DNA from 2 places in the Paenibacillus sp. NPDC058898 genome. Region 2 is predicted to be linked to the other one. Evidence: a T-box and tRNA genes for the amino acid it is inferred to sense, from the RefSeq annotation. Region 2 holds a T-box; the other holds one or more tRNA genes.
What was found. A T-box is a leader RNA that pairs with one kind of tRNA and senses whether it is charged. The one in region 2 lies ahead of leuS (leucine--tRNA ligase), so its partner is inferred to be a tRNA-Leu.
Positions count from the first base shown of each region.

Region 1: it encodes a tRNA-Leu, which carries the amino acid that the T-box ahead of leuS (leucine--tRNA ligase) is inferred to sense. The anticodon was not compared.

Region 1 covers NZ_JBMOSM010000002.1:361,227-367,056, reverse strand. Annotated here, with positions in the region: gene ACOZB4_RS05995 (glycerol-3-phosphate responsive antiterminator) at 1-448, shown strand, start outside; gene ACOZB4_RS05990 (MgtC/SapB family protein) at 492-1,205, shown strand; gene ACOZB4_RS05985 (lysoplasmalogenase) at 1,321-2,004, opposite strand; gene ACOZB4_RS05980 (hypothetical protein) at 2,301-2,507, shown strand; tRNA gene ACOZB4_RS05975 (tRNA-Leu) at 2,643-2,729, shown strand; gene ACOZB4_RS05970 (hypothetical protein) at 2,818-2,961, opposite strand; gene ACOZB4_RS05965 (hypothetical protein) at 3,470-3,709, opposite strand; gene ACOZB4_RS05960 (ABC transporter ATP-binding protein) at 3,999-4,931, shown strand; gene ACOZB4_RS05955 (ABC transporter permease) at 4,955-5,830, shown strand, end outside.
Region 2 covers NZ_JBMOSM010000004.1:186,316-192,145, forward strand. Annotated here, with positions in the region: gene ACOZB4_RS12810 (Gfo/Idh/MocA family protein) at 1-701, shown strand, start outside; gene ACOZB4_RS12815 (Gfo/Idh/MocA family protein) at 722-1,795, shown strand; gene ACOZB4_RS12820 (AraC family transcriptional regulator) at 1,880-2,761, shown strand; T-box leader at 2,802-3,062, shown strand; gene leuS (leucine--tRNA ligase) at 3,152-5,593, shown strand; gene comER (late competence protein ComER) at 5,574-5,830, opposite strand, start outside.

The DNA.
Region 1 (5,830 bases), on a different contig from region 2:
GATTGTTGAGCAGATTCGGGAGGCGGGCAAGCTCTCGTTTGTGCATTTTGATCTGATTGAAGGGATCGGCAAAGACAAGACGGGGGTTAAGTATTTAGCAGAAAAGGTTGGCATCGATGGTATTGTTACGACAAAAAACACCGCGATTGTTGAAGCGAAGAAACTGGGCTTGTTAACGGTTCAGCGACTGTTTGTATTCGATTCTGTTTCCCTGGACAACGGGATCAAGATGATTAAGGCCTCTAATCCGGATGCCATTGAAGTGCTGCCGGGCATGGTGTGTCAGCGGATTATGGAACGGATTCGTGCAGAGGTGGACGTGCCCGTCATCGCAGGAGGACTCATGATCGACTTGGAGGATTTTGATACAGCTTTGAAGAGCGGTGTAATTGGCATATCCACCTCCAGCAAAGAGCTATGGCGCTGGCAGGATGAACATATGGTATAGCGAAGAGCCTCCGTAAATGACAAAGATGGGTGGAGATTAGGGAATGGATGTGTTTCAACTGGATACGGAGACCATGCTAATGCGGCTGCTATTGGCTGCATTGCTTGGCGGTTTAATCGGTTGGGAGCGGGAACGCAGAAACAAGCAGGCCGGTTTAAAAACCCATCTCTTGGTGGCTGTCGGATCAACACTGATTATGCTGACTTCCATTTACGGTTTTGATTCTGCACTGATCAATCATCCTAATGCGAGGGTTGATCCTGCCCGGCTGGCGGCACAAGTTGTAAGCGGTATCGGTTTCCTTGGTGCCGGGGCAATATTGCGGCGTTCCAATCATATCATTTCAGGTCTTACCACGGCGGCAACCCTATGGGTAGCAGCGGCTATCGGTTTAAGTGTCGGTTCCGGATTTTACTGGCCCGCGATCATAACGACGGCGATCGTTCTGGTCAGCACGCTGGTGTTGAATAAATTGGAATCAAAATTTCTCTTTATCAAAAAGTCAGGCAGTTTGAAGATCATCATTGAGGCTGGAGATCGTCCAGTTCATGTAAGTACCATTACGGAATTGCTGCAAAAGGCAAATATGACGGTGGAAGGCATGATCGTGAATAATGACACGACGGAAGACGACTCGACCAAGGTGACGATGGAATTCCGGGTCTATTCTTTTAACAGCAAGGGAATTAACGGATTGTTTGAGCAATTGTGGCAGGTAGAGGGGATTAAGCAAGTTCGCATGAACTGGCGGGATTAAGCGTTTATCGGATTTGCTTGATGCCCGAATGGTTATAAGGCCAGATCCTATGATTGGGCTAAATATGCTGTACAGGGCTGAGCCCGGGTGGACCCGGGCTCAGCTTTTTTGTCTTCTATGGGGCTGCAGATGTATTCAAGGACGAGCTTCCTAAAGCCTGTACTCGAGGTCTATCAAAAGCCGAGATGCTTCTGGCAATCAGAAATTGGGCGGCATAATAAGTAGTCATGATCCATATGTCCGAATAGAGGATATCGGCAACAAACATGTTCCAGGACAAGATCGAGTCAGAGATGACAAAGAGCAGGCTTCCAACCATCGCATATCCATTTCCGGTCATGATGGCTGTCCAGAGCATGAACGAAATGACAGCAATATAGGCGATGACAGGAATAATCAAAGCCTGTTCTCCGTTTGATTTGAGAGAAGACACCAATTGGATACCCATCCATACCGAATAAGCTGCAATCGGAACGATGCTGAGGAGGCGGGGAGCTGAATAATGCCACTGTCCCAAGAAGCCGGCCGTATAGAACAGATGCCCGATCAGAAAAGCAGAGAGACCGACAACAAACCAGATGAGCGTCCCGTCACCGATCATACAGAAGAATTGTCCTGCTAACAGTAGATAGTGAATCCTGGATCTATGGGGCGGGAATTGCCGATAGGCAAACAGGATGATGAGCCACATCGGAATGAGCTTGAACAGCAGTTTGACAGCTAGGGGCTCGGATGGAATCAGGAAAATATAAAGCAGACTCATGATCAGGATGATCAATGGCAGCCCGTAACGTTTCAAATGAGAATCCTCCCAACGAATGTGATTTTCATGTTTAGACAATTCTTCGCTCGGCGTCCTGATTCCTCTTTTCCTGTCCGCATGAACTAGGAATGTAAAACATCAATAGAAATACATTAAATCTGCTGAATATTGCTCGGGAAATATATTTCGTGATTTTATATCTTAGTTATCTTAGTATAAGGGGGGACATACCATGGAGGATGAGTATTCGGAACCAGTGAGCGTGAACCGAGGTTTAAAGCGGAACCGTATCGTCATTTATTTACACAAGCGATTTTGCCGCTGCGCCTTGGGTGGGTTACAACCAATCCAAAAGCGAAGGAAACACGTTGAACAATGCGACCAGCCAGTATAAAGGGGCAGTCATCGTTGAGTATTACTTCGATGGGGTTCATCCTGATTATGCTGGCATGGACTGGGAAAGCCTGCGTCTTGTGTTTCAGCAGGAAGGGAATACATGGGTCTTATCCGGAATTATTCATGATCAGTGGACGATCTGATGTTGCCATGAATGGTCGAAATCACGCGGAATATATGGTTTCGACCATTTTTTTAAAAAAATGCTTGCTTTTTAACTATGGGCGTAATATACTCTTAATTACGGTGATCAACACGATACCGACTTTACATAATATGCGGTCGTGGCGGAATTGGCAGACGCGCACGGTTCAGGTCCGTGTGGGCTAACCCCCGTGGAGGTTCGAGTCCTCTCGACCGCACCACTTCAATTATAATAGGTTTCTGATCTGCTTTTTTTGGCAGAGCAGGAACTTTTTTTATTTAAAATATTGAGGCTAGTGCTCATTACTTTCAGTAATTTGTAAGCTGTTTTTTGGTGCTGATGCCGCCAAGCATTTCACACATCCGCTCTACCGTAACGACATCCGGATAATTCAGAAATATAAGGGCATAAGGATCAGGGATGATAGTCGGCTCTGAGTTAATGTCTGCCATGGCTTATCTCCTTTCGTCTATATTAAGGTATGTAAAGAAGTTCGGGGAGGTATAACGGATCGAGAGCGGTAGAAAAGAGGAGGGTAGTCCCCAAAGGAATCCAACCTCCTTTTGTTGAAAAATCTGTTTCAAGCTGCTGCGGGCAAACGGCATCATAACTTCGGTTTATCGAAGTTCCCCCTCATCTGAGCGGGCTGCCCCCAATGCAGTGACGCTGGCCAGGCAGAAGTATCATAATCCCACTTGTCGCACCCTGGATCGCATTTATCGTAGGCATTCATTTTATTGGACTGACAAAAGTGTTTGATGATAGCAACCTCTATATTTTAGCCGCACTGCTTGTTGCCGTTTCTGTCCTGTCATTATGGATATCGCCGAGATTACAAGTAGCAAATAGTGCGGTCACTGGTATTGGCGCCGGTACAGTGTTGTTCATCTTCGCCTTATTAGGATTCATTCGATATTTATCTGTATAAATGAAACAAGAATCGCCGCCCCTTCTACTTTTTCAATGGGAAGCCTGCTTTTCATTTCCTCTTTTGAAATTCCCCGTTATCTTCGCCATCACAAGCTGTTCCTCTTTGTGATTACTTGCTTGATCCATCTTGACCAGGAACTTCTCAGCTTCTTTCCCCTTAAGAATGGTCACTTGCTTTCCATACCAGTCGATAAAAACCGTATTGTTTTTCGTTACCCGGTAACTGAAAACCTCTTCATCCAATCGATTTTTTTTATCGATATTCTCCAGATTAATCACACCTTTGCGATAGTTTGTTTTCAGACTTCCTCGAGAAAAGATGGTTAGTGTATACGAGTCAATCGGTTGCTGTCCATACTGCTCATTATAGTATAAAAAAAACTCGTGACAGGCAAGGAACCGGCCGAGCATTTCGAAGTGTCGCTGCGCGCGAAAGTAGTCGGGAGAATGTGGCACATGACATTTGTCATGTGCTTTCATGCTTCTGATCACTATGAGCGCGGGTTTGAACAAAGTATGATAATTCCAGAATAAAAAAATAAAAAGAGGAGCATTCGAAATGATAGTGGAGATTAGAAACCTGATCAAGCGATATAACGATTTCCTGGCACTGGATCATATCAGTCTCTCCATTCAAGAAGGGGAGATATTCGGTTTGCTTGGCCCGAATGGCGCCGGCAAATCGACGACCATGGGGATTCTTTCAGGACTTACGGAGTACGATGGCGGAGAAGTGCTTTTTCTGGGGAAGCCGGTCGGCCGCAAACAGATGGAGTCCAAGCGGGAGCTTGGGATTGTGCCGCAGGACATCGCGTTGTTCGAGGATTTGTCAGCGCAAGAAAACCTTGACTATTTCGGCAGGTTGTATGGACTAAGAGGCAGCTTGCTTAAGGAGAGAATCCAGGAGGCTCTGGCCTTTACAGGACTTACGGAGCGAAAAAACGATAAGCCCAAGGGCTATTCAGGCGGGATGAAGCGAAGATTGAATATTGCCTGCGCGATCATACACCATCCCAAGCTGATCATTATGGATGAGCCGACAGTCGGAATTGATCCCCAGTCGCGGAACCATATTATGCAATCGATCAAAGAACTGAATCGAATGGGTTCGACGATTATTTACACCACGCATTATATGGAGGAAGTGGAGGAAATCTGCTCGAAAATTGCCATTGTAGACAAAGGCAGAGTCATTGCTCAAGGCACGAAGGAAGAGCTGAAATCGCTTGTTTCCTCTGAAGAGAAGCTGATCATCGAGTTGTCATCGGTCAATTTTACGATGGTCGAAGCCATTAAGAAAATTCATGGCATTAGCGAATGCGTCGTAAATGGAAACCTGCTGGAAATCATCGGTAAGAAGGGCGAACACAATGTTAGCCGTATTATCCAGGTCATATCCGAGGTGGATGGGGAGATTTTGGCGTTGAACGTGGAGAAGCCCAGTCTTGAGGCGGTCTTCCTGACGCTTACGGGCAGATCGCTTCGGGATTAAACCTGAGAGAGGAGAAAATGGACGTGTCACTATGTACAATTGCTTACTATACAGCTTTGCGGCATCTTCGAGATGTCAAGGCAATGGTTGCATTTCTGCTGCTGCCGCTGGTGATGATGCTGCTGCTGGGCACGATGCAGAGCAATAAATTTACGCCAACGACAATCGAAAAAATTAAAATAGGCTTTCTGAATGAAGATAGTGGTAATATAGGTACCTCCTTGGATCGTTATTTGAGCTCCGAGTCGATGAAGGGACTAATCGAACGAGTAGAGGTTCACGACGTCGAGCAGGGCAATGAACTTCTTAAATCAGATAAAATCACAAGTTTCATTCATGTGCCGCCGGAAATATCCAGTGAACTGCAGTCAGGGAACGAGGGACAAGTCGGATTCTACAGCAAGGAGGAACACCCTTACCTTCGGCCCTTTGTGGAAGGTTATATACGTACGCTCAATCAGCGCATGACCGGGTCTCATGAGAATCTGGAAGCGGTTGATGCGTTGAATGCAAGCATTAACAGCGTGGAAATAACCACAGCAGGTGAAATCCCGACTGGCATTGATTATTATGCGGTCACGACGATGTTTCAATTTTTACTGCTTGGTGCGCTTTTCGGCGCGTTTGCCGTAACCAAGGATATCGGCAACTATACGTATTCAAGACTGCTGGCAGCGCCCATACCTAAAAGACGGGTCACGCTGGGCAAGCTTCTCGGGAGCGTTGTTACGCTGTACGGCGTCTCCATCTTTCTGTTCCTGGTATCCAAATACGTCTTCGGGGCGAACTGGGGAGGCAGCTTACCCGTCATTTTGCTGGTCCTATTCCTGTTCGCAACCATATCAATCGCGCTTGGAATGATGATGGCTTACTTGACCAAGAGCACGATGGTTTCCTCG
Region 2 (5,830 bases):
ATTGGTACCGGTCCCAGAGCTATTATGATTCAGGCGGATGGCGAGCTACCTGGGCTGGAGAAGGCGGAGGGGTGCTGATTAACCAGTCCCCGCATCAGCTGGACCTCTGGCAGTGGACGACCGGCATGATGCCAAAGAGAATTCGTGCATTTTGTGCTTTCGGTAAGTACCGGAACATCGAAGTCGAAGATGACGTGACGGCTTATGCGGAATACGAGAATGGTGCTACGGCCGTCTTTATTACGACAACGGGTGAAGCCCCGGGCACTAACCGATATGAAGTGACGGGAGACCGCGGAAAAATCGTTATCGAGGACGGCAAGCTCACCTTCTGGCGCCTCCGTGTGCCAGAGCCGGAATTCAATCGGGAGTATACCGGGGGCTTCGGCGAACCGGAATGCTGGAAATGCGAGGTGCCGATCTCGGGGGATAATCCGCAGCATAGCGGCATTATCCAGAACTTTGCGGATGCTATTTTGCATGGAACGCCATTGATTGCCCCGGGTGAAGAGGGAATTCATGGATTGACGCTGTCCAATGCCATGCATCTGTCCACCTGGACCGACAATTGGGTTGATCTGCCTCTTAACGAAGAGCTGTATTACGAAATGCTGCAGGAACGGATCACACATTCTTCCGCTCAGAAAACGGTCAAGGAGATCGGACCGGTGGATATGAGCAAAACGTTTGGATCCTATTAAATAATCAGGAGGCATATGGTATGGACCGCAGTAATGGAATGCTCTATGCGCCGGTGGGCAAGGCCCAGCCGGTGTGCAAGCCCGGAGAGTTTATGTTTGCCGCCATGTCGCTGGAGCATGGCCATATATACGGCATGTGTAACGGATTGATCGAGGCCGGGGCGACGCTGAAGTGGGTATATGACTCAGACCCCGCGAAGGTTGCGGCTTTTTGCAAGGCTTACCCAAGTGTAACCGTCGCTTCATCCGAGGCACAGGTGCTAGAGGATGCGGAGGTTCATCTGGTAGCGGCAGCGGCCATTCCTTCGAAACGATGCGAACTTGGCCTGAAGGTCATGTCGCATGGGAAGGATTATTTTACGGATAAGACGCCTTTCACCACGCTGGAGCAGGTGAACGCTGCTCGCGCCAAGGCGGCGGAGACGGGAAAGAAGTACATGGTCTATTACAGTGAACGGCTGCATGTGGAGAGTGCCGTCCATGCAGGAAGGCTGATCCAGGACGGGGCGATAGGGCGAGTGGTGCAAGTGATGGGAACAGGTCCGCACCGTTTAAATGCGCCTTCCCGTCCGGACTGGTTTTTCCGTCATGAACAGTATGGCGGCATTCTGTGTGATATCGGCTCCCACCAGATTGAACAATTTTTGTTTTTTGCCGGTTGCCGCGATGCCAAGGTGCTCAGCAGCAAGGTGGGCAATTATGCGAATCCGGATTACCCGGAGCTGGAGGATTTCGGAGATGCAACGCTTGTGGGAGACAACGGGGCCACGAATTATTTCCGTGTCGACTGGCTGACACCTGGAGGCCTTGGCACCTGGGGCGATGGAAGAACCTTTATTCTGGGGACGGAAGGATACATCGAGCTTCGCAAATACATCGATATCGCAAGGCATCCGCAAGGCGATCATTTGTACCTGGTTAATGGCGAGGGAGAGTTTCATATGGAGCTTCAAGGCAAGGTGGGCTATCCATTCTTCGGGGAACTTATCCTGGATTGTCTGGAACGTACGGAGCATGCCATGTCCCAGGAGCACGCCTTCAAAGCCGGAGAATTGTGCGTCATCGCCCAAAATGAGGCCGTGCGCATTCCATAAAATCATTTATAATAGAGAAAACCCCGTTTTGTTGAGGGTTGAGGATTAGACAACTCCAAAATCGCTAAAGGGGCGATTCTCTAGATGACCTCATCTGCCGATATGATGCCAGGCTTTGACCGCATGCAGCTGCAGGCGCCGTTCGATCTGACCTATTACAATGAACAGCCGTTGTCCGGAGGACAGTTTCACTCGCATGCTTTTTATGAAATTTATTATTTCCATGAAGGACGCTGCACTTATTTGATCGGCGATTCCGTTTTCACGCTGAGGCCGGGGGATCTGCTCTTGATGAACGGGCTTACGCTCCATTGTCCGAATGTAGAGCCTGATTCCAGATATGTCAGAAGCATTCTGCATTTTGATCCGGCCTGGATTTGCAAGGGGCTTTCGGAGACGGCCAGATCGATACTGCTGGACCCCTTCGAAACGCTGCGAAATCATCGCATGACACTGACAGGGGCGAACCGGGACGAATTTGAAGGCATGCTGGCCGATATGCATCGCCTCTCGGCATCCACGGCCGGTTTTCGTCAGGAACGGATGACCTTGCGTATTCAAGAGATGATGTACGTCATCGCGGACTGGTGCCAGGGTGCTGTGCAGGATCAGGACTCCATCTCCGAGAAAGAACGGCATGTCCAGCATGTCGTGTCGTTTGTCGAGGAAAATTATATGCAGGATCTGACGCTGGAGCAAATCGCCCGCGATATGCATATTACGAAGCACTATTTGTCCTCCTTGTTTAAGGAGGTTACTGGAACGACGGTGTTTAAATATTTGTATCACCGGCGGATTAACCAAGCTAAAATTTTGCTCAGGCTCCATCCTCATCTCAGCATCACGGAGATCAGCCAGGCGGCAGGCTTCAAGCATTTGGCTCATTTCAGCAGGATGTTCAAGGCCATGGTCGGGACGACACCGGAATATTATCGCAGAAGCGGAGAAGAGCTTTCGTTGACTTGATCGGACTTTTTGGGTATAATAGCCACATTAAAACGGTAATATGAACGCGATGATGAGGATCAATCGTTCCACTTTCGATCATGCAGAGAGCCGGTGTCTGGTGAAAACCGGTTGACGATAGGAATGAACTCGCCTCGGAGCAATGGTGTTAACCCGGCCGTCGGAGGGCTGTATTCCGGCAGATTCGGCCGCTGAAGCATCGTCGTCTCATCCGCGATAAGGATGCAAAGGGAGTGAAAGGCAAAGCATGCCTTTGGCTAACTAGGGTGGTACCACGGGAATCAAACCTCTCGTCCCTAGCGATCAGCGCTATGGATGATGAGGTTTTTTTGTTTTTTTGGGCAATGGCATAGGCCTTGTCTCTCGACTGTGAAGGAGGAGCAATGAAGTATGACGGACAATCAACCAACGGGCCACGGCTATCAGCCGCAGGCCATCGAACCGAAGTGGCAGCAATACTGGGATGAGAACAAAACCTTTAAAACGGAAGATACCTCATCCAAACCGAAATTTTATGCGCTGGATATGTTTCCATATCCATCAGGTGCAGGCTTGCACGTAGGGCATCCGGAGGGATACACGGCGACTGACATCGTGTCCCGTTACAAGCGGATGCGCGGATACAATGTGCTTCATCCTATGGGATGGGATGCCTTCGGTCTGCCAGCGGAGCAGTATGCAATGGACACAGGCAAACATCCTCGCGAGTTTACCGTGCAAAATATTGATACATTCCGCCGCCAGATCAAATCTCTCGGCTTCTCGTATGACTGGGACCGCGAGATCAGCACCACCGATCCGGAATATTATAAATGGACCCAGTGGATCTTTATCCAGCTCTATAAGCGCGGCCTTGCCTATGTGGCTGAAGTACCGGTGAACTGGTGCGAAGCGCTCGGTACCGTGCTTGCGAACGAAGAGGTCATCGACGGCAAGAGTGAACGCGGAGGCCATCCGGTCGTACGTAAACCGATGCGCCAATGGATTCTGCGTATTACCGAATACGCGGATCGTCTGCTTGAGGATCTGGATGAATTGGACTGGAGCGAGAGCCTGAAGGATATGCAGCGCAACTGGATTGGCAAATCCACAGGCGCTGAGGTTCGTTTTGACATCGAAGGGTACGATGGTCATCTGGAGGTGTTCACAACCCGTCCAGATACGCTGTTCGGGGCAAGCTACTGTGTCCTGGCGCCGGAGCATGACCTCGTGGATAAGATTACGTCAGCCGATCAGCGTGAAGCCGTCAAGGCTTATCAAGATCAAGCAGCTCGTAAAAGCGACCTGGAGCGGACGGATCTGGCCAAGGATAAAACTGGTGTATTTACGGGTGCGTACGCTATCAATCCGGTAAACGGCGCTAAAGTGCCGATCTGGATCGCGGATTACGTGCTTGCTGGCTATGGAACGGGAGCCATTATGGCGGTTCCGGGTCATGACAGCCGCGACTGGGAGTTTGCGAAGCAATTCGGTCTTCCGATTATTGAAGTTGTTCAGGGTGGAAATGTTGAGGAGGAAGCATACAGCGGCAGTGGCGCGCATGTGAATTCCGGCTTCCTGAATGGGTTGGATAATGAAGAGGCTATCCAGGCGATGAATGAATGGCTGGAGCAAGAGGGCAAGGGCAAGAAGAAGGTAACTTACCGTCTGCGCGACTGGCTGTTCAGCCGTCAACGCTATTGGGGTGAGCCGATTCCGATTCTGCATCTGGAAGACGGAACGATGAAGACCGTGCCGGAGGATCAGCTTCCATTGCTGCTGCCGGATGTGGATCAGATTAAACCGTCCGGTACCGGAGAATCGCCGCTGGCTAACGTTACGGAGTGGGTGGAAACGGTAGATCCCGAAACGGGCATGAAAGCCCGCCGCGAGACCAATACGATGCCGCAATGGGCTGGCAGCTGCTGGTACTACCTGCGTTATATCGATCCGCGTAATAATGAGGAATTGTGCTCCAAGGAGAAGCAGAAGGAATGGCTGCCAGTTGACCTGTACATCGGTGGTGTGGAGCATGCGGTGCTTCATTTGCTGTATGCACGCTTCTGGCACAAAGTATTGTATGACCTGGGTGTTGTCGATACGAAGGAGCCTTTCCAGAAACTGGTCAATCAGGGTATGATCCTGGGCAACAATAATGAAAAAATGAGTAAATCCCGCGGCAATGTCATCAATCCGGATGATATTGTTAACGAATACGGTGCCGACACGCTGCGCGTGTACGAGATGTTCATGGGGCCGCTGGAAGCGACCAAGCCATGGAACACCAACGGGGTTGAAGGAACGCATCGTTTCCTCTCCCGCGTGTGGCGCCTGTTCATCGGAGACGACGGTCAATTGAACCCTAAAATCGCGGAAGGCGAGGGTGCGGACGAATTCAAACGTACGCTGCACAAAACGATTAAGAAAGTAACCGAAGACTTTGAACATATGCGCTTTAACACAGCGATCAGCCAGCTGATGGTATTCATCAACGAGGGATACAAGACGGAAAAGCTTCCGCGCAAAGCGATGGAGAACTTCGTTCAGCTGCTTTCCCCGCTGGCCCCTCACCTGGCTGAAGAGCTGTGGAGCCGTTTAGGCTACACGGAGAGCGTAACTTACGTGCCATGGCCGGAGTATGATGAGGCTTGGACTGTAGAGGCCGAAGTTGAGATTGTTGTTCAAGTTAACGGCAAAATCGTAGAACGTGCCAAAATCTCGAAAGACATGGACCAAGAAGCCATGCAACAACATAGCCTCTCCCTTCCGAATGTCAAGCAGGCGCTGGAAGGAAAGAGTATTCGCAAAATTATTGCCGTACCGGGTAAACTGGTCAATATCGTGGCCGGTTAATCGTAAAACCGAAGGCAGCATCCAGTTTGGCCAAATCCTCCTCATACTTTTCGTGTGTGGTTTTGATCAATTGGTAGAACAATCCGTTCAGGTTTGAATCGAGCAGTGCCAAAGCCTGAGCTGTGATGCCTCCGGGAACCGCAACCCGCTCTTGCAGCTGTTCGGGGGAGAAGCCCTCCTCCGTTAGCAGCTTGCCGGTGCCAAGCAGCATTTCACCGGCTAATGCATTAAGGGTCC